3 regions of the Streptosporangium sp. NPDC002721 genome follow, and region 1 is predicted to be linked to each of the others. Evidence: predicted binding sites of a transcription regulator. Region 1 holds the regulator's gene; each other region holds the start of a gene.
The links. Region 1 encodes HrcA, which represses chaperone genes, less so after heat shock. Its sites were predicted from a motif close to TTGGCACTCTCNNNNNGAGAGTGCCAA; they were not measured.
Positions count from the first base shown of each region.

Region 2: a site for HrcA is predicted at 3,605-3,631, ahead of ACFYWM_RS43835 (FmdB family zinc ribbon protein). Genes of this name have one in related genera too.
Region 3: a site for HrcA is predicted at 3,873-3,899, ahead of ACFYWM_RS00120 (DNA starvation/stationary phase protection protein). Genes of this name have one in related genera too.

Region 1 is NZ_JBIAQI010000007.1:42,991-49,800, reverse strand. Features, by position in the region: gene ACFYWM_RS11010 (DUF4870 domain-containing protein) at 1-197, opposite strand, end outside; gene ACFYWM_RS11005 (DUF3097 domain-containing protein) at 231-1,046, opposite strand; gene ACFYWM_RS11000 (hypothetical protein) at 1,125-1,886, opposite strand; gene hrcA (heat-inducible transcriptional repressor HrcA) at 2,069-3,082, shown strand; gene dnaJ (molecular chaperone DnaJ) at 3,097-4,239, shown strand; gene ACFYWM_RS10985 (16S rRNA (uracil(1498)-N(3))-methyltransferase) at 4,360-5,091, shown strand; gene ACFYWM_RS10980 (hypothetical protein) at 5,325-6,020, opposite strand; gene ACFYWM_RS10975 (SigE family RNA polymerase sigma factor) at 6,017-6,496, opposite strand; gene ACFYWM_RS10970 (histidine triad nucleotide-binding protein) at 6,780-6,810, shown strand, end outside.
Region 2 is NZ_JBIAQI010000064.1:4,804-11,613, forward strand. Features, by position in the region: gene ACFYWM_RS43820 (D-alanyl-D-alanine carboxypeptidase family protein) at 1-940, shown strand, start outside; gene ACFYWM_RS43825 (RcpC/CpaB family pilus assembly protein) at 1,080-1,685, opposite strand; gene ACFYWM_RS43830 (S-methyl-5'-thioadenosine phosphorylase) at 2,122-2,934, opposite strand; gene ACFYWM_RS43835 (FmdB family zinc ribbon protein) at 3,211-3,576, opposite strand; gene ACFYWM_RS43840 (potassium/proton antiporter) at 3,797-5,302, opposite strand; gene ACFYWM_RS43845 (5-formyltetrahydrofolate cyclo-ligase) at 5,460-6,041, opposite strand; gene galU (UTP--glucose-1-phosphate uridylyltransferase GalU) at 6,066-6,810, shown strand, end outside.
Region 3 is NZ_JBIAQI010000001.1:25,101-31,910, reverse strand. Features, by position in the region: gene ACFYWM_RS00145 (hypothetical protein) at 1-801, opposite strand, end outside; gene ACFYWM_RS00140 (nuclear transport factor 2 family protein) at 906-1,322, opposite strand; gene ACFYWM_RS00135 (DUF397 domain-containing protein) at 1,488-1,715, opposite strand; gene ACFYWM_RS00130 (GntR family transcriptional regulator) at 1,896-2,633, opposite strand; gene ACFYWM_RS00125 (hypothetical protein) at 2,898-3,245, shown strand; gene ACFYWM_RS00120 (DNA starvation/stationary phase protection protein) at 3,315-3,782, opposite strand; gene ACFYWM_RS00115 (MerR family transcriptional regulator) at 3,909-4,706, shown strand; gene ACFYWM_RS00110 (VIT domain-containing protein) at 4,703-6,810, shown strand, end outside.

The DNA of each region.
Region 1 (6,810 bases):
TAGCCCTGGTTCGGCTGTCCGTGGCTTTGGTCCGGCTGTCCGTGCCCTTGACCCGGCTGCCCGTAGCCCTGGCCCGGCTGTCCGTGGCTTTGGCCGGGGGGCGGGGCGCCCTGGCCGGGCCACGTGTGGCCGGGCGGGGGGTCGCCGATGCGCCGGGTCCGGTCGTCGCCCGGTGGGTCCTCGGGGTTCTCGCTCATGTCCCCTCCTGAAGATCCTGAAGAATTGACGGCCTAGTCATCCTCGCCGGGAGCCGTCACGAAGTCGATCAGCTCCTCGACGGGACCGAGGAGCTCGGGCTCCAGGTCGGCGTACGTCGTGACCGATCCGAGAATGCGGCGCCACGCGACGCCGGGCTCCACGTCCCAGCCCAGCGCGGCGACGACGCCCTCCTTCCAGGGCACGCCGCGCGGCACCGACGGCCAGGAAGGGATCTTGAGCACGCGCGGCCTGACCGCCTGCCAGACGTCCACGAACGGATGGCCGACGACCAGCACGTGCGGTGAGGAGACCCGGGCGGCGATCCGGCTCTCCTTGGAACCGGGGACCAGGTGGTCGACGAGCACGCCCAGCCGCCGTCCCGGCCCCGGGCCGAACTCCTCGACGATCGAGGGCAGGTGGTCGACGCCCTCCAGATACTCCACGACCACGCCCTCGACCCGCAGGTCGTGCCCCCACACCTTCTCCACGAGCGCGGCGTCGTGCACGCCCTCCACGTAGATCCGGCTCTCCTTGGCGACCTGGGCCCGCAGGCCCTCCACCGCGATGGAGCCCGACGCGCTCCGCCTGGGACCGCGCGGCGCGGCGGCGGGCCGCACGAGCGTCACCACCCGGCCCTCCAGGAGGAACGCGGCCGGCTCCAGCGGGAACACCCGGCGGCGCCCGAACCGGTCCTCCAGGGTGACGGCCTCCTTGTCGCAGGCCACCACGGCGCCGCAGAAGCCGCCGTCGGCGTCCTCGACGACGAGGTCGAGCTCCGCGGGCACCTGGGGGATCGTCCCCCTGCGCGGGCGCCGCCAGTCTCCCGCCAGAACGTCACGTTCGTACATCACCGACCGCCCACCCTCTCTCCCCGGGACCAGGTGGGACCTCCCCGGGATCAGGTGGGACGCTAGCAAACACCACCGTCACCCGCCGTAGGGTCCCGGCTGTCCCCACTGCCCCACCGGCACCGCGGCGGCCCGGCGCTTGCGGGCGCCGCTCCGCCTCACCAGCACGACGATCGTGACGACGATGGCCAGCAGGATCCCGATCGCGGGGATCAGGAACAGGGCGAGCACCCCGCCCACCAGCGAGTCGGCGGCCAGTTCCTTGCCCACGCCGAAGGTCGTGCCCTCGGCGGGATCGGCGGAGCACTGGACCTGGTAGTCGCCCGCCTGGTCCACGCCGACCCGCAGGCCCATCTCCCAGGTGACGCCGTCGGAACCCGCGACGGTCTGCTGGATGTCGGGCTTCTGCAGGCTGGGCGTGCCCGTGCCGCCCTTCAGCGTGCACTCGAACTGGGTGGGGCCGCCGGTGGCGACGTAGATCGCCGGCTTGTCCGCGGGATCGATCTTGACCGTCGCGGCCTGGCCGGGGGCGAACGTCTGCGTCGGCGCCGCGTCGGTGACCGCGTTGAAAAGGCCCCCGGCGAAGCCGCCGATGCCGACGACGATGCTGACCAGGGCGAGCAGCCAGACCCCGACGATCCACCCGATGCTCGGCTTGATCTTCCCGCTGGGCGGGGGCGGTCCCTGCGGGGCGCCGTAACCGGGGGGCGCGTAGCCGTACGAGGGGGGCTGCTGGCCGTACTGCTGCTGGCCGTACTGCTGGCCGTACGGCTGCTGGGGGGCGCCGTGACCGGGGTTGCGGGAGGCATCGCCCGGATAAGAACCGAAATCGTTGGACATGCCCAAATTGTGGTGGGTGCCGCTTGGATCGCGATAGCAGTTGACTTGACAACGGCTTGCCGTCATCATCCGCAGCTCTTGCTTATCGCGCCTTCCGCACCGGGGCCGTACACTTGGCACTCGGGAACACAGAGTGCCAAACCTCGTGTTTCCCTATGAACGCAGGCAGGGAGGTGACCACGTTGGTCGACGACCGAAAGCTCGCCGTGCTTCGCGCCATCGTCGAGGACTACGTGTCCACCAATGAGCCGGTGGGTTCGAAGGCTCTCGCGGACCGGCACAACCTCGGGGTGTCCCCGGCGACGATCCGCAACGACATGGCGGTGCTGGAGGAGCAGGGCTACATCGCCCAGCCCCACACCAGCGCCGGGCGGGTGCCCACCGACAAGGGCTACCGCCTCTTCGTCGACAGGCTCTCGCAGGTGAAACCCCTGTCGAGCGCGGAACGCAAGGCCATCGAGAGCTTCCTCGCGGGCGCGGTGGACATCGACGACGTCGTCATGCGGACGGTGCGGCTCCTCGCCCAGCTCACCCGGCAGGTCGCCGTGGTGCAGTACCCCACGCTGACCCACTCGACGGTGAGGCACGTCGAGCTGGTGCCGCTGAGCGAGCGCCGGCTGATGTTCGTGCTGATCACCAACACCGGCCGGGTCGAGCAACGCGTGGTCGAGCTGTCCAGCGTCGTCGACGAGCAGCGCGTGGCCCACCTGCGCGCGATGCTCAACGCCTCCCTCGACGGGTGCGGGCTCACCAGCGTCCCCGACAAGGTCGCGGACCTGCCGGAGCGGTTGCCCACGGAGGACCGGCCGCTCGCTGCCACTATCCTGTCAGTGCTGCTGGAGTCCCTGGTGGACCGGCATGATGAGAAGATCGTTTTTGCCGGGGCCGCCAACCTCGCGGGAGCCGACTTCACCGTCGGTCTCCGCGACGTGCTGGAGGCCCTGGAAGAGCAGGTCGTGCTGATGCGACTGCTCGGTGAGACCTCGGACCTTTCGGCGCTGACCGTGCGGATCGGCTCGGAGAACCCCTACACCGGACTCCAGGGCACGTCCATCGTCGCCGCCGGATACGGTTCGGGGGACAAGCAACTGGCCCGGCTCGGTGTGCTGGGCCCGACGCGAATGGACTACCCGGTCACGATGGGCGCGGTGCGCGCGGTGGCACGCTACGTCAGCCAGATCCTGGCTGCATCATAAGAGGTCAACGAAAAGTGGCTAAGAGCGACTACTACGGCACCCTCGGGGTGCGCCGCGACGCCAGTGCGGAAGAGATCAAGAAGGCGTACCGCCGCCTGGCGCGCGAGCTGCATCCCGACGTCAACCCCGACCCCGAGACCCAGGAACGCTTCAAGGAGATCACCCAGGCCTACGAGGTCCTGTCCGACTCCAACAAGCGGCAGATGTACGACATGGGCGCCGACCCGTTCGCCTCGGGCGGTGGCGCGGGGGCCGGAGGCTTCGGCGCGGGCTTCCCGTTCAGCGACATCATGGACGCCTTCTTCGGCGCGGCCGGTGGCGGCGGTGGCCGCGGCCCCCGCTCCCGGGCCCGGCGCGGGCGCAACGCCACCATCCGGGTCGAGCTCGACCTGCGTGAGTCGGGCTTCGGCACGACCCGCGAGCTGGTCGTCGACACCGCCGTGGTCTGCGACGTCTGTACCGGCTCCGGCGCCGCGGCCGGCACCCACCCCGACACCTGTGACATGTGTCATGGCCGGGGCGAGGTGTCCCAGGTCACCCGGTCCTTCCTCGGCCAGGTCATGACCTCCCGCCCCTGCCCCCAGTGCGGCGGCTTCGGGTCGATCATCCGCAACCCCTGCCAGGAGTGCTCCGGCGACGGCCGGGTCCGCACCCGGCGGACCATCAAGGTCCGCATCCCGGCCGGCGTCGAGGGCGGCACCCACATCCAGCTCGCCGGCGAGGGCGAGATCGGCCCGGGCGGAGGCCCGCCCGGCGACCTGTTCCTGGAGATCGTCGAGCGCCCCCACGAGATCTTCGAGAGGCGCGGCGACGACCTGCACTGCACCGTGCAGATCCCGATGACCGCGGCCGCGCTCGGCACCATCCTGACCATGGAGACGCTCGACGGCGCCGAGGAGCTCGACATCCGCCCCGGCACGCAGTCGGGGCAGACGATCCCGCTCTACGGGCGGGGCGTGCAGCGCCTGAACGAGACGGGCCGCGGCGACCTGCTGATCCACGTGAACGTGGAGACCCCTGCCCGCCTCGACGCCGAGCAGGAGGGTCTCCTGAAGGAGCTCGCCAGGCTCCGCGGCGAGGAGCGCCCGCCGGGCAAGTTCGCCCCCGGGCAGCAGAGCTTCTTCTCCCGCCTGCGCGACGCCTTCAATGGCCGCTGACGACCAGACCCGCTCACAGGCCCGGTTGCATCGGCGCGACCGGGCCCGCCTCCGGCCGGGCCGTCCCGGCCGGGGCCGCTCCGGGGCCCGGCGCCCCGGCACGGTCCGCCCCGACGGCCCATGACCGTCCCGGTCTTCCTGGCCGACCCCGCCGACCTGGCCAGGCCGGCGTTCGTCTTCGGCGGTCCCGAGGGACGCCACGCGGCGGCCGTACGGCGGCTGCGGGCGGGCGAGCGGCTCGACCTGACCGACGGGGCGGGCTCCGTCGCCGAGTGCGTGGTGACCGAGGCGGGCAAGGACTCGCTCCGGGTCGAGGTGCTGCGCCGCCACGAGGTTCCCGTACCTTCACCGCGCCTGGTCGTGGTCCAGGGCCTGCCCAAGGGCGACCGGGGCGAGCTGGCCGTGGAGATGATGACCGAGGCGGGGGTCGACGTGATCGTCCCCTGGTCCGCGGCCAGGTGCGTCACCCAGTGGAAGGGCGAGCGGGCGGCCAGGGCGCTGGCCCGCTGGCGTTCCACGGCGCGTGAGGCGGGCAAGCAGTCGCGCCGCTTCCACCTGCCCGAGGTGAGGGAGCTCGCGTCCACCGCGAAGGTCGCCGCCCTGCTGTCGGCGGCGGCGCTGGGCGTGGTGCTGCACGAGGAGGCCGCCGTCCCGCTGTCCGGCCTGTCCCTTCCGGCCGGTGGCGACATCGTCGTGGTGGTCGGCCCCGAGGGCGGGGTGTCGGGGGAGGAGATCGCCGCGTTCCGCGAGGCCGGGGCGGTGCCGGCGCTGCTCGGGCCGACGGTGCTGCGGACCTCGACGGCCGGGGTCGTCGCGGCGGCGGTGCTCCAGACGCGCAGCGGCCGCTGGTGACACCGGGCCGGTGGTGACACCCGGCCGGTGGGCAGCCGGTCACCTTGCGAAGGCCGTCTTGCGAAGGCCGTCTTGCGACGGTCACCTCCCGATGGTCGCCGGTCCCGGTGGATCCGTGTGACGAGACCTCCGATGACTCGCCCCGCGAAGAGGGCGGGAGGATCTCTGAGGGCACGCCCCGCGAAGGGGACGGCGAGAGAACCGGTCAGGGGCCGCCGTGACCGGTCACCGCGCTAGCTCTGGGTGGGGAGCGGGATCGGGCTGCCCACCTCCGTGGGCAGGGGAGGCGACGCGTCGTCCGAGGGCGCGCACCCGTCGGGCGAGCACGGGCTCTCCGAGGGGGCGGGCTTCGTCGGCGTCGGCGTCGCCTCGATCTCCTCGCACTTCCTGAGGATCCCGCTGGGCTCGACGGTGGGGCTGTCGAGAGGGGTGGGGCAGGTGGGGGTCGGCGTCGGCGTCGCCCTGGGAGTCGCCGGAGCCTGGGGCGCCCTGGAGGTCGGCCGCGCGCTGGGCGCCACGCTCCTGGACGGTGTGGGCTTCGGCGAGAGCATGGTGGCGCCGGGTTCCGACCTGCCGGGGGCGGGGAGCGGGGCGTGGTCGGACGGCGGCTGCGAGGCGGGCGCCGGGGGGCGTGAGGTGGCGGACCCGTCGACGGGAGGGGTCGACGCGTTGAAGTTGACCCACTCGGTCCTCACCTGGCGGCCCACCTCCTCGCGGAACTGGGGAACCACCATGACGACGGTCGCCGCGACGAGGACCGCGCCGGCGACGGAGGCTCCGGTTCGCCACCACACCAGGCGGCGGAGCCCGCGCCGCTCGATGCGGCCGCGGATCACCTCCAGCCCGTCCGGGGAGGGAACGACCGAGTTCGCCTCCGCGCTGAGCGCGCGGCGAAGCAGCTCGCCGTACTCATCCGGGGAGTCGGTCATGACAGTTGCTCCAGTGAGGTTCGTAGGGCGGCCATCCCGCGAGCCGTGTGGCTCTTGACCGCGCCTTTGCTGATGCCCATCGCATGGGCGATCTGCGCCTCGGACAGGTCTCCGTAGTAACGCAGGACCAGGGCCTCCCGCTGGCGTGCGGGCAGCCCGCGAAGCGCCTCGATGACGGCGGAACGCTCGAACTCGCCGATCGCCCCGTTCTCGGCGCTCGGCGCGTCGGGCATGCCCTTGGGCGCGTACTTCTCGACGACCGCCCGGTGCCGAAGCACCGAACGTGATCGGTTGACGACCGACTGTCGCAGGTAGGCCAGTGCCTTGTCGGTGTCGCGCAGTCGGCGCCAGGCGCCATGGATGGCGACGAACGCGTCCTGCACGACCTCCTCCGCGGTTGCCATGTCGCGGACGAGTAGGACGGCGAGACGCACAAGAGACCGATAGTGCGCGCTGTAGAGCGCGGTCACGGCCATGTCGGCATCCCATCCGACGGGCACCGCCCCGAGCGACCTGTCGGCCACGAGGGTCTCGGTGGTCACATCAGTGGGACGCTTGGCCTTCCCAGAGGGTTTACGCTCTTCCGGTTCATTAGGGGGCATGACCCAGTCGTGTCCTCGCCAGGCGGCCATATATTGCTGCGCGCAAAGGGCTGTCGTGGTTGAAGTTTTGCACACCCACCATATCTGGGTGGATCTTTGTTTGCGGACGGGAACCATCACCGATTCGCAACGTCCTCAGCGGTATGGTGCCTGCATGGTGAGCGAAGCCGACTGCCTGTTCTGCAGGA
Region 2 (6,810 bases), on a different contig from region 1:
GCGTCGTGAGGCGGAGAAGGCCGCGAAGGATCTTGAGGCCGCGACCAAGGCGCTGGAGCAGCGGCGGAACCAGATTCGCACCTCGGAGAAGGAACTCTCCATCAAGCTGCGGGAGCTGCAGGGGGCCGAGAGGGCCTTCGCTCAGGTACGGCAGCCGCTGTCGGACCTCGTCGGGGTCCTCTACCAGCAGCCGACCGGTGGTGACGTGGCCGGTTTCCTGTCCGGTGAGTCCGGCACCGACACCCTGCGTGCGATGGCCGGTCTCACCCAGATCGTCGCCGAGCGCGACCTGATCCTTGAGGACAGCAGCCGCCTGCAGCTGGAGCAGGAGCGCCTGGCGGGCGAGGCGCAGGAGCTCCGGGCGAGCAACCTCCTCGCGGAGGCGCAGATGGGCGCCGAGATCGAGACGCTCAGGACGCGCTCGCAGAAGATCGTGCAGTCCCTGACCAAGGCCCTGGTGAAGCTGGGCGTCAAGATTGACAAGAAGGGGCGCCCGGCGGCCGGGTGCGACCCGACCAGGGCGACCTCGATGAGCGATTTCCCCAACGGGCTCATCCCGCAGGCGTACCTCTGCCCGCTCCAACAGCGGGGCAACCAGCTGCGGGGGGACGCCGCGCTCGCGTTCATCAGCCTGAACGAGGCGTACAAGCGGCAGTTCGGCAGGCAGATGTGCGTGACCGACAGCTACCGGAGCCTGGCCGAGCAGCAGTCGGTCTACTACACCCGTCCCGGCCTGGCGGCGGTCCCCGGCCGCAGCAACCACGGCCTGGGACTCGCCGTCGACCTGTGCGGGGGCGTCGAACGCTTCCGCTCGGCCGAGTTCAACTGGCTGGAGACCAACGGCAAGAAGTTCGGCTGGATTCACCCCCAGTGGGCCTACGTCAGCCCCTTCGAGCCCTGGCACTGGGAATATGACCCCAAGATCGGCTCTCTGCTGTAGGGCCCACTCGGCCGCAGCCGTAGCTGTGGTCGACGCTCGGCGTTGGATCAGATCTCTCCGCTGCGGATGCCTGTCAGGAAGTCGTTCCAGGCCGTTCCCCTGCTTCTGGCCGCCGTACCGTCATCGGTCACCGTGAGATTCATCCTGTGCGAGGGCCGATCGTGAAGGAGAGCCGTCCGCCGGCCTGGGCGGAGGCGAGCTCGGTCGCCTGGGCCGACGTGGTGGCCAGCACGACGAGCGCGCCGCGCTCCGACTCCCCGCCCGGGGTGGCCAGGACCGTGACGTCCTCGGCCGCGATGGTCGCCGGGGCGTCGCCGTCCCATGCCGAGGTGGCGGCGAGTACGTCCACCACGTCACCGGGGGAGAGCAGGCGCGCGGTCTCGGGGTCGGCGACGCGTACGGGGGTGGCGACCGTTCCCGCGCCGTGGGCGGCCAGCAGGCCGGGGCCGAGCAGGCGGACGTCGGTCAGCGGCTCCCCGCGCCGCGCGGGACCCGTCAGGATCTTTCCCGCGTACGGCGTGCCGGGCCTCAGGGCGCCGTCGGGGACCGTATCGGGTCTCAGGGGAGCCGGTGTCAGGTCGGCCGGTTCCAGCACGCCTCCGGGAAGATCCCTGGCGGCGGTCAGGACGGTCACCGAGGCGGTGTCCGGGCGCAGCGCCAGTACGGCGCATCCCATCGCCAGGGCGGCGACGGCGGTGGCGATGAGGCGGTGACGGCGGTCGAGGAAGCGGCGCAGAGCGCGCATGGCTGACTCCAGGGGTGGGAGAAGCCGGGCGGCGCGGTGCCCGTGATGGGTGGGACGCCCCGGCCGAGTGACGGCGCGGGGCTTGTTGGGACACCCCGGCCGGATGGCGGCGCGGGGCCGGTGGTGGGTGAGGCGCCCCGCCAACCAAGCGGTACGGGACCGGTAGTAGGTGAGGTGCCCCGCCGACCAGCGGCACGGGGCCCGTGATTGGTGGGACGCCCTGGCCGAGTGGCGGTGCGGGGCCCCTGGTGAGTGAGGTGCCTCGCCGACCAGCGGTACGGGGCCCGTGGTGGGTGAGGTGCCTCGCAGGCCAGCGGTGTGGAGCGAGGATTCTCGGCGGATCCGGGTGGCTTGGACGGGGGCGGGAACCGACCCTTTTCGAGATTCGTCGGGTAGGGCCCACCTGGCGGTGATGCCGGGGCCGCCGCTTGTAGGGTCAGCCGGGGAGGTCGAAGGGGAGTTTGAGGCCGTCCAGGGCATTTTGGCAGGGGCAGGTGCGCTCTTCGGGGAGGGCGGCGACGACGTCGCCGATGAGGGAGCGCATGCGGCCGACGTTGGTGGCGAAGAAGGCGAGGACCTCGTCGTGGGTGACCCCCTCACCCGCCTCGACCCCGGCGTCGTGGTCGGTGACGAGGGAGACCGAGGTGTAGCAGAGGGCCAGCTCGCGGGCGAGGATGGACTCGGGGAAGCCGGTCATGCCGACGATCGACCAGCCGTTGCCGCTGAACCAGCGGGACTCGGCGCGGGACGAGAAGCGCGGGCCCTCGATCACCACGAGGGTGCCGCCGTCGGTCACCTCCCAGTCGGCGGAACGCGCCGTGGAGACGGCCGCCGCGCGGCCCGAGGGGCAGTAGGGGTCGGCGAAGGCGACGTGGACGACGCCGCCCGCGTCGTAGTAGGTCTGCACCCGGCCCGAGGTGCGGTCGACGATCTGGTCGGGGACGACCAGGGCGCCGGGGCCGATCTCGGGGCGCAGGGAGCCGACCGCGCTGGGGGCCAGGACCTGGCGGACGCCGAGGGAGCGCAGTGCCCACAGGTTCGCCCGGTAGGGGATGCGGTGCGGGGGGAAGCGGTGGTCGCGGCCGTGGCGGGGCACGAAGGCGACCGAGCGCGACCCGATCCGGCCGACCGTGACGACGTCGCTGGGCGGGCCGTACGGCGTGGTGATCTCGACCTCTGTGGCGTCGTCGAGCAGGGAGTAGAAGCCCGAGCCGCCGATGACCCCGATGTCCGCGCGAGGAGTGACCATGGAGCCGAGGTTAGCGCCACGGACCGGTCCCTGAGGAGCCCGGGTGACGGCCTGTGGATAACCATTTCCCCGGGTGGTCGCCCGATCGCTTTCGGCGGAACCGCCGGGGCGCCATCGGGGGTCGTACCGGCTGTCCCGCGATACCGAGGGCGGGGGCATCACCCACCCGCTTCGGCCGATCGGGCCACGGCGCGGGGCGGTCGGCAGGGGCCACAGCCTGGGGCGGCCGGTTGGCGGCCGCCCGTGAACGGCCGATCGGGAGGTGGGGAAGGCGGCTCAGGAGGCCGCGGCGGCCGTGCTGCTCGCGGTCTTCGTCGACTTGGAGTCCGACGAGGACGACGAGCTCGACGAATTCGACGAGGACGAGCTCGACGAGTCGGAGGACTTCGACGACGAACCGGAGGAGTCCGAGGAGCCGGAAGAGCTCGACGAACCGTTCGCGGACGTCACCGTGCTGGACGACGAGGACCGGCTGTCGGTCCGGTAGAAGCCCGAGCCCTTGAAGACGATGCCGACCGCGGAGAACACCTTGCGCAGGTCGCCCGCGCAGCTCGGGCACTCGGTGAGAGCGTCGTCGGAGAACTTCTGGACGATTTCGAACTGGTTGTTACAGGCTGTGCAGGCGTACTGGTAGGTGGGCACGCGCTCCTCCTCGTGTGATCCGCGCCGATTGGCACTCTAGTGGCGCGACTGCTAATGGTACGCAGCCGACAAGCTTAAACGCGAGTCGGAGTCCTCGCATTCCGTAGCCGGATCCCGATCAGGCGCCACCCCTGACCAGCCGCCGCCCCCGGCCGGATGCCGATTCCGGTCAGGTACCACCTCCGATCAGCCGCCGCCCCCGGCCGGGCGCCGGTTCCTGTCAGGTGCCCCGCTCGCCGAACCAGCCCGCGAGCTTGCCCTTGCGGCTGATCGCGCGCATCCGGCGTTCGACCGTGTCACGGCAGGCGGCCGTGGTCACGACCAGCAGCTGGTCGTCGACCCTGATCCTGGTGGAGTCGGTGGGGACGAACGTACGGCCGTCCCTGACGATCAGCGTCACCTGGGCGTCCGAGGGCAGCCGCAGCTCGAAGATCTCCACGCCGTGCAGCATGGACGTCGGCGGCACCTTGACCTGGAGCAGGTCGGCGTTGAGCTCCTCCAGCGGCGCCGACTCGACCTCCAGGTCGCGGGCCTCGTCGAGCGTGGTCAGCTTGAGGAGTTTCGCCACGAACGGCAGCGTCGGCCCCTGCAGCAGGGTGTAGACGATGACGATCACGAAGACCTCGTTGAACACGAACTTGGCGGTGCCGTCGGGAACGGAGGTGGCGGCCCAGGGGATGGTGGCGAGCACGATGGGCACCGCGCCACGCAGCCCGGCCCACGACAGGAAGGCCTGTTCCCGCCAGGCCAGCCGGTCGACGCGCATCAGCCGGGCCAGCAGCGCGGAGACGATGATCGACAGCGGGCGGGCCACCGCGACCAGGATCAGCCCGGCGACCAGGCCGGGCACGATCGCGGACGGCATCTCCGAGGGGCTGGCCAGCATGCCGAGCATGACGAACAGGCCGATCTGCGCCAGCCAGGCCACGCCCTCGGCGAACCCCCGAGAGGACGCGCGGTGCGGCATCCGGGAGTTGCCCATGACCAGCGCCGCGAGATAGATCGCGAGGAAGCCGCTGCCGTGCAGCAGCGTGGCTCCCGCGTAGGCGACGAACGCGAGCGCGAGCACCGCGATGGGGTACAGGCCCGAGACGGGGAGCGCGATGCGGCGCAGCGCGTACGCGCCGAGCGGGGCGACCGCCAGGCCGACGGCCGCGCCCACCACGAGTTCGAGGACCACCTCGAACAGCGCCACCCCCAGGCTGGGCGAGGTGGCGGCGCTCAGCAGCATGACGGCGATCACCGTGGGGGCGTCGTTGAGGCCCGACTCGGCCTCCAGGATGCCCGCGAGGCGTGAGGGCAGGGGCAGGCGGCGAAGTACGGAGAAGACGGCGGCGGCGTCGGTGGAGGCGAGGATCGCGCCGAGCAGGAACGCGGTCCGCCAGTCCATGCCGAGGATCAGGTGCACCGGGACCGCGACGGCCGCGATGCTCACGCCCACGCCGACGGTGGCGAGCACCAGGGCGGTGGGAATGGCTCCCTTGACGTGGCTCCAGGTGGTGGTCAGGCCACCCTCGGCCAGGATGATCGCCAGCGCGATCAGGCCTATCTCCTGCGCGAGTTGCGGGTTCTCGAACTGCAACCCGAACCCGGACTCGCCGACGAGCAAACCGAAACCCAAGAAGATCAGGAGGCTGGGCAGTCCGCTCCGGTGGGCGACACGCACCGCGACGATGGCCGCGATGACGATTCCGGCACCGAGAAGCAGCCAGACATCCAGTCCCATCTGGTCCCCTCTCTGACTCCGGGGACCATTGTGTCGCATTAGGAAGGGCAGCCACACATGAGCGGCGCGCACTCCCTGTCACGATTCTGGCGCCTTCGGCCCCGTGCCCAGCGGCGATCCAACACCCCAGATGGTCACGCCTCGCACCGGTGGTCCGTCACGCCTCCGCGGCGGCGGTCTTGAAGATCCCGTCGGGGGTGGCCGCGTAGCGGACCGCGCGGTCGTGGGACTCGGCGGGGACCCCGTCGATCAACTCGCCCTCGTGGAGCAGCGCCACCGTCGGCACGTTCGGGCCGACCCTGGCCAGTGCCCGGTCGTAGGAGCCGCCGCCCCGGCCCAGCCGTACCCCGGTGGTCCTGTCGACCGCGAGCGCGGGCACGATCACCAGGGCCGCGGTCCTGACGGCGTCGACACCGCGGCGGGTGTCGACCGGTTCCATGATCCCGAAGCGGCCGGGGGCGAGGGTGTCGGGGCCGTCGTACACCGCCCAGTCGAGGTCGTCGTCGTCGCGGAGCACGGGCAGGATCACGGTCGCGCCGTGCTTCCACAGGGCGAAGACCAGCCCGTGGGTCGCCGGTTCCGTACCGATCGACCAGTAGCACGCGACCAGCCCGGCCATCTGGACCCAGGGCCGGTCCAGCAGGGATTCCCTGATCTGGACGGAGGCCGCGTGCCGCTGCTCGTCGGGGATCGAGGCGCGTGCGGTCTCGATCGTGGCACGCAGCGTCAGCTTGTCCACAGGTCCCTCCACTAAGGTTTCGTTATGGCCGACTTCGAAGCTGTGACGAAAGCCGTCGTTCCCGCGGCGGGCATGGGCACCCGTTTTCTTCCGGCGACCAAGGCGACCCCCAAGGAGATGTTGCCCATCGTCGACAAGCCCGCGATCCAGTATGTCGTCGAGGAGGCGGTCTCCGCCGGGCTGCTCGACGTCCTCATGGTCACCGGGAAGAACAAGCGTTCCATCGAGGACCACTTCGACCGGGCCCACGAGCTCGAGGAGATCCTGGAGGCCAAGGGCGACGACGAGCGCCTCTCCCAGGTGAGGGAGCCCGCCGACCTGGCCACCCTGCACTACGTACGGCAGGGTACGCCGCGCGGCCTCGGCCACGCCGTCCTGTGCGCCAAGCAGCACGTGGGCAACCACCCCTTCGCCTGCCTGCTCGGCGACGACCTCATCGACCACCGCGACGAGCTCCTCAAGCGCATGATCGAGGTACGCGGCACGCACGGCGGCAGCGTCATCGCGCTCATGGAGGTCCCCCACGAGCAGGTCTCCCTGTACGGCTGCGCCGCCATCGAGCCCACCGGCGAGGACGACGTGGTCAGGGTGACCGACCTGGTGGAGAAGCCTCCCGCAGACGAGGCCCCGTCCAACTGGGCCATCATCGGCCGGTACGTGATCGACCCGGCCGTCTTCGAGGTCCTGGAGAACACCCCGCCGGGACGCGGCGACGAGATCCAGCTCACCGACGCCCTGCGGACCCTCGCCGGGCGCGGCGGCGACCAGG
Region 3 (6,810 bases), on a different contig from region 1:
CGCCACGGCGGGCGCGTCGACGTCGCCTCCCCCGTGGCGCACCGCCAGGTCGCACAGCCCTCGGCCGTACGCGAGAAGATCGCGGTCGGGCATGTCCTCCAGCGCCGAGATGCCCCACCTGTAGTCGTCCCGGATCCGGCACAGGAACTCCTTCTCGCTCTTGTCCAGCCCCGAGACCGTACCGTCGCCGAATCCGGCGCAGTCGAGCGCCGACCCGTCGCTCACCTTCCCCCGCGCGGCGTCGCCCACCGCGCCGAGGAGCACCGCGATCACCAGCGGCACCACGATCGCCGTACGGGTGAGGCCGTTCCTCGGGGTACGGGAAGAACGGACAGCGAGGAGCACCAGGATCGCGGAGGCCAGGCGGCAGAGATCCCGCGTGACACCCCAGATCGTCAGTCCCGGCCCCCAGGCGTCCGCGCATCGGGGATCGCCGGACATGTCGATCACGAGCAGCAGCAGGGACGGGAGATAGCGAACGATCATCACCAGGGCGACGAGGCGTCCCAGGATCCGGCCGATCCTTGGACGTCCGGCACGTTCGCCCAGCAGCGAGCCTCCCCATGCGAGGACGATCAGCGGCGCGGATCCGAACCACAGGAGGGGGAGGTCCCAGAGCGGGTCGAGCAGCCCGTTCAGCCAGAAGCCGATCCGGTGCCCCTCGCAGGACGCGAACGTGATCCAGACGCCACCGCCGCCGCTCCCCGTGCCGGACGCCATCGCCTTGATCCGGAAATAGACATCGGGAGCCAGGGCGGCCAGAATCGCCGCTCCCCAGAGAATCGATGATCGTTTCGGCACGGGACGGGAGCCTACAGCCGGAATGCCGGGCCATCCTGGGATGGGAGTTCCGCCGGAACAGCGTGCGGCGCGGTATTACGGAATGAGCCCCTCGGCGATCGCGTTCAAGCGCCGAGGGCCCGCGCGACCGTAAGACTGTCCTCGTAGATGTGGAAGCGGGTGACGAGCCCGTCCTCGACGGTGAGATGCAACGCGAACGGTGAGGTGTACGCGGCCCCGCCGTCCCGTACCGTCTGCGCGATCTCCCCGAGCACGACGGCGTCCGCCCCGTCGACCAGGATCCGCGTCACCGACGTGCCGTTCAGCTCGGGTACGTGATGGGCCTCCAGCGACCGGAAATGGTCCGCCACCTCGGCCCGGCCGGACCGTGGGCGAATCCACGGCACCGCCGGATGCCCCTCGGCCGGCCAGGCGAGCCGCCAGTCGACCGGCTCGGCGAACAACTCCGCTGTACGGTCGTGATCGCCCTCGGCCATCCGACGCAGCAGTTCCTCCACGATGTCACGGGTTTCACCACTCATGCCGCAAGCCTCTCGGTTCCGGGCGTCGCCCGTCGATTACCACCGAGGTAGAACGGAGCTCGTAAAGGGCGGGACCAGCAGGCGCCCGTCGAATTCGATCGTGTCCAATCGTTCCGAACCGCCGGACCGTCATTCGAGGTCGCGCCTTGTCGTGAGCCGGTACGGTCAGCGGGCGGGGAAGTCGAACTCCCCGTCCTTGACGCCGCCGACGAACGCCTCCCACTCGGCCCGGCTGTAGACGATCACCTCGGCCTCGGGACGGCGGCTGTGCCGTACGGCGACACGTCCGCTGCCGTCGGCTAACGGACCGGCCTCGACACACTGACCGTTGCTGTCGGCGCTCCTGGTGCTGATGTGCCAGGCCACATCGGCCAGTTCCTCAGGACTGATCATCACGTGCTCCTCCCTCTCACTCGTCTGAGATGGCTGGCCACAGCTCGGATGACGGTCGCGAACTCATCCGTAATGAGAGCGGCACTTCGCGGGGATCGTACGCTCACGCGAAGCTCGCGACATCGATCTCTCGGACCACACTTTTGTGAACGCCGATATCAGCGATGGAGAAAAAGAGGGCTACTCCAGGGTGTGGTCAGCCGAGAGCTCGCGGCCGGGGCCGAGAAAGTCCACGGCGTACTCGGTCACCTCGTCGTGCTGGTCCCAGTAGAGATTGGTCATGGTGAGTGCCGGCAGACCGCTTTCCACGCCGAGGATCGGGGCGACGTCCTCGGGAACCGGCCTGATGGCGACGAGGTCGCGCCGCCGGACGGCCCGTCGGCCCGCCCTGTCCTCGACCAGCCCGAAAGTCATTCTCGGAAGTGGTTCCGCGATCAGCAGTTCGGGCACCACCTGGCTCAGCTCACCCGGAAGCCACGAGGTGGACAGCGCCACGAGCCCTCTGTCGTCGTAGTAGGCGCGACGGCGCTGGACGACGGCGGCTCCCTCTTCGACCCCCAGCGCGTCCGCGACCACCTCGGACGCCGGGACGAGGCCGGCGCTCAAGATCTCGACTCGCTCACCCTCGCGGTAGCCGCTCCCGCTCGCCCGCAGCATTCGAAGACGATCGGAACCTGCCGTGATCTTCTTCGGCAGGCTGGCCAGGGTGCCGATCCCCGGAACCGACTCCGCGTACCCCTCCGCCCGCAGCACGGCCGCGACCCGGGTGGCGGTCGCGGTGGACACCCCTTCGTCCCGCATGATCTCCCGCACCGACGGAACGCGGTCACCCGGCCGGATCTCCCCGCTCTCGATCCTGGCCCTGATCTGCGCGGCGATCCGCTTGTACGGAGCCATAGCCTGCGGGCGGTCAGCCATGTCGGAACCCCTGTTCTAGTGCACTCTGAATCAGCCATTGACTTCACTGGTGCTCTAGAACACCATAGAGCTGCCGCAGGCCAAAGAACAGGCAGGCCAATCCGCGTTTACATGACAAAGCCTCGGGCGACCCCTTCAAGGTCGAAGGATCGAAAGCCCCAAAATTGACGATGCGCCACAGACGCCACCTCTCCCTGCAGTTGACCGAAACGTGTTCAAATCGGGCGGCCTTCACAGGCGTCAGGCAGAAAGAGAGCACTTCTCGTGGAACGTTCCCTTGAGTTCGACCAACCGTCTGCCTGCCACGCTCCAGGCGTCGGCGACCATCTCACACACGACACGGAGCCGGAACACCCTCGCGAAGAAACGCGCCTTCCGACGGGTGAGCTACCGCGCCTGTTCGCCCTGATCCAGGAGTACGCGGGGGATGACGAAAAAGCCGTCGTGGAGGTGGTCGCCTACGGGCTGACGTTGCCCGGCGGGACTGCGGCGACCATCGGGGCGAACGGTCATGGGTTCGGCCGGTGGACGAGCGCGCGCAGTGCCGCGCGGCGGTTTCACTCCGAGCTTGTCTGGCTCGGGGGCGGCGACGCGAAGAACCTCATGCCATAGCGTCCGGAGGCGCCGGGAGCAGAGAAAGACGCCCCGGCCCTCACGGGCCGGGGCGTCTCGAAGGACGGTCTAGCGCTGGGCCTCGATCATCCAGTGGTGCTTCTCCAGGTCCTGCGTGATCTCGATGAGGAGGTCCTGGGTGACCAGGTCGGGCTGCTCGGCCGCCTCGATGCGCTCGCGCATCCGGCGGATGATGGACCCGAGGATGTCCGTCATGGCGGCCACGACCTTGCCGTCGTTGAGGTAACCCGACTCCAGCTGCGGCACCTCGCTGGTGCTCGTCAGCGTGGAGGCCCGGCCGTCGGGGTTGCACCCGAGGGCCACCGCGCGCTCGGCGACGGTGTCCGCGTGCTTCCTGGCCGACGAGACGATCTTGTCGAGCTGCAGGTGCAGCGACCGGAAGTTGTGGCCGATCACGTTCCAGTGGGCCTGCTTGGTCAGGAGCGACAGGTCGAGCAGGTCGACGAGAGCCCCCTGGAGCACGACGGCGATGGTCTTCTTGTCTTCTGGCGTGAGCGGGCTGGTGATCGCGGACATGAAGCGTCCTCCCCCTGTTTCGAGCTTAATTTCCCCTTTGGTACGCAATGTCCGTACCCACCCACCTGCACCTTTACTCCAGCCAGCATGTTGACACTGTCATGATTACAGTGTCACTATCGAGGCATGGAATGGACCATCGGTGAACTGGCTGAGCGGGCGTCCGCCGCGCTGACCCCCACCGCCCAGCTCAACGGGCGGGTGAGGGACATGCCCAATGAGCGCCTCATCCGCTGGTATTCCACGATCGGCCTCCTCGACCCCCCGCTGGCCCGCCGGGGCCGCGTCGCCGTTTACGGCAGGCGCCACCTGCTCCAGATCGTCGCCGTCAAGCGACGCCAGTCCGACGGCCGGACCATCGCCGAGATCCAGGTTGAGCTGGCCGGGGCCACCGACCAGACCCTGGAGTCGATCGCCCGGCTCCCCGAACCGTCACCGGAACCGGAAACCGCGCCGGAGCATCCGCCGGAGCATCCTCCCGAGCACTTTCCGGAGAACACCCCCGGGCGCCCGTCCGCGCCTCCGGCCGGGACCGGCTCTCCTCCGGCGGCGCGCCCGCGTTTCTGGGCCGGACCGTCCACCGCATCGTCGGACACCGGCCTCACGGCGGACGCCGTCGTCCCCGCTCCGGCGAAGCCCCCTCCGCTCTCGTCCGGTGAAGCCCCTGAAACTTCGACCGCCACGGCCCTGCCGATCCCACGTGCTCTGCCGGTCCAGGCCCCGCCCGCCCCGGAGAGCCCGAAGGCCCCGCACGCCGTGCTCGTCCACGGCGTGCGGCTGGCGCACGGCGTGACGCTGATGCTCGACACGGGCGGACACGCCCCCACACCCGATGACCTCGCCGAGATCGCCGCCGCCTCGAAGGGGCTCCTGTCGCTCCTTCGCGAACGCGGCCTCACACCTCCGGAAGGAACGCACGCATGACCACTTCGATCACCACACTGCCGCCGGAGGAGTGCCTGCCCGTCCCCGACGCCGGGATGGGGGCGCTCAGCACCGAGCGCGGCAACCTGCCACTGGAGAGCGTGGACGTCACCGCCGCCGTGTCCGGCCTGAGCGCCGGGGTCGAGGTGGTCCAGGGCTTCCGCAACCCGCACGACGTGGCTCTTGAGGCGACGTACGTCTTCCCGCTGCCCGACCGGGCCGCCGTGACCGCCTTCAGGATGGAGGCCGACGGCCGGGTCGTCGAGGGCGTGCTCAAGGAGCGCGGCCAGGCCAGGGCCGACTACGACCAGGCGATCTCCCAGGGCAAACGGGCCGCGATCGCCGAGGAGGACCGGCCGGACGTCTTCACCATGAGGGTCGGCAACATCGTGCCGGGCGAGCGGGTCACCGTGCACCTCACGCTGAACCAGCCCCTCCCGTACGAGGACGGCGCGGCCACCTTCCGCTTCCCGCTGGTCGTCGCCCCCCGCTACATCCCGGGCACCCCGCTGGACGGCGAGCGCGCGGGCGACGGCTGGGCCCCGGACACCGACGCGGTCCCCGACGCCTCCCGGATCACCCCGCCGGTGCTGCTGCCCGGCTTCCCCAACCCGGTCCGCCTGTCGCTCGCCGTCTCGGTCGACCCGGCGGGGCTGGAGCTGCGCGAGGTCCGTTCCAGCCTGCACGTGGTCCAGGAGGAGGGCACCGAGATCCGCCTCCAGCCGGGTGAGCGGCTGGACCGCGACTTCATCCTGCGCCTCGCCTTCGACGCCTCCACCTCCCTCGCGCTCGCCCCCGACGGGGACGACGAGAGCGAGGGCACGTTCACGCTGACCGTCGTCCCCGAACCGGCGCCCGCCGGGGGCCGGGCCAAGGACGTGGTGCTCGTCCTCGACCGCTCGGGCAGCATGACCGGCTGGAAGATGGTGGCCGCCCGTCGTGCCGCCGCGCGCATCGTCGACACGCTCACCTCGGACGACCGGTTCGCGGTGCTCTCCTTCGACACCGTCGTGGAGTACCCGGACGGCCTCGGCGAGGGGCTGTCCGAGGCGTCCGACCGCAACCGCTACCGGGCCGTGGAGCACCTGGCCAGGCTGGAGGCGCGCGGCGGCACCGAGATGCTGTCCCCGCTGGAGCGGGCCGCCGCGCTGCTCGCCGACTCCGCCAAGGACCGGGTGCTGGTGCTCGTCACCGACGGGCAGGTCGGCAACGAGGACCAGATCCTGGAGCGGACCGCCGCCGGGCTGTCCGGGGTGCGGGTGCACACCGTCGGCATCGACAGGGCGGTCAACGCCGGGTTCCTGGGCAGGCTGGCCGGGGCGGGCGGGGGCAGGTGCGAGCTGGTCGAGTCCGAGGACCGGCTGGACGAGGCGATGGAGCACATCCACCGCCGCATCGGCGCCCCCCTGGTCACCGACCTGTCCCTCAAGGCCGACGGGCTCGACCTGGTCACCGGGACGGTGAGCCACGTCGGCTCGATCTACCCGGGCGTCCCGCTCACCGTGCTCGGCCGCTACCGCGGCACGGCCACAGGGGCGCTGACCGTACGGGGCACGGGCCTCGACGGCTCGCCGTGGGAGCGGAGGGTCGCCGCGTCCACGGTGGACAATCCGGCCGTACGGGCGATCTGGGCGCGGGCGCGGCTGCGGGCCCTGGAGGACCGCTACGCGGCCGGTGACCGGTCGCTGGAGGCCGAGATCGTCGAGACCTCGCTCAGGTACGGCGTGCTCTGCCGGTTCACCGCCTTCGTCGCGGTCGACACACAGGTGGTCGCCGAGGGCGGCCCGGGGCACCGGGTGATCCAGCCGGTGGAGCTGCCCAGCGGCTGGGAGAGCCCGGTCGTCGCCGCCGCTCCGATGATGATGACCTCGATGGCCTTCGAGAGCGGGGCCCCGATCCCGCCCCCCGCGCCGATGGGACCGCCCGGGATGGCCACTCCCGGCGCCGCTCCGAGGTTCGCGGCGAGCCCGCTCGGCGGCGGCATCCCGCAGGACGCGGCGGCCGGGGGCTTCGACGACCGCGCCCGGATGCTGCGTCCCGCGCCCGCCGGGGCGGCCCCGAAGCAGGGCGCGCCGCAGGACCCGCCGAGGGAGCAGCTCGCCGA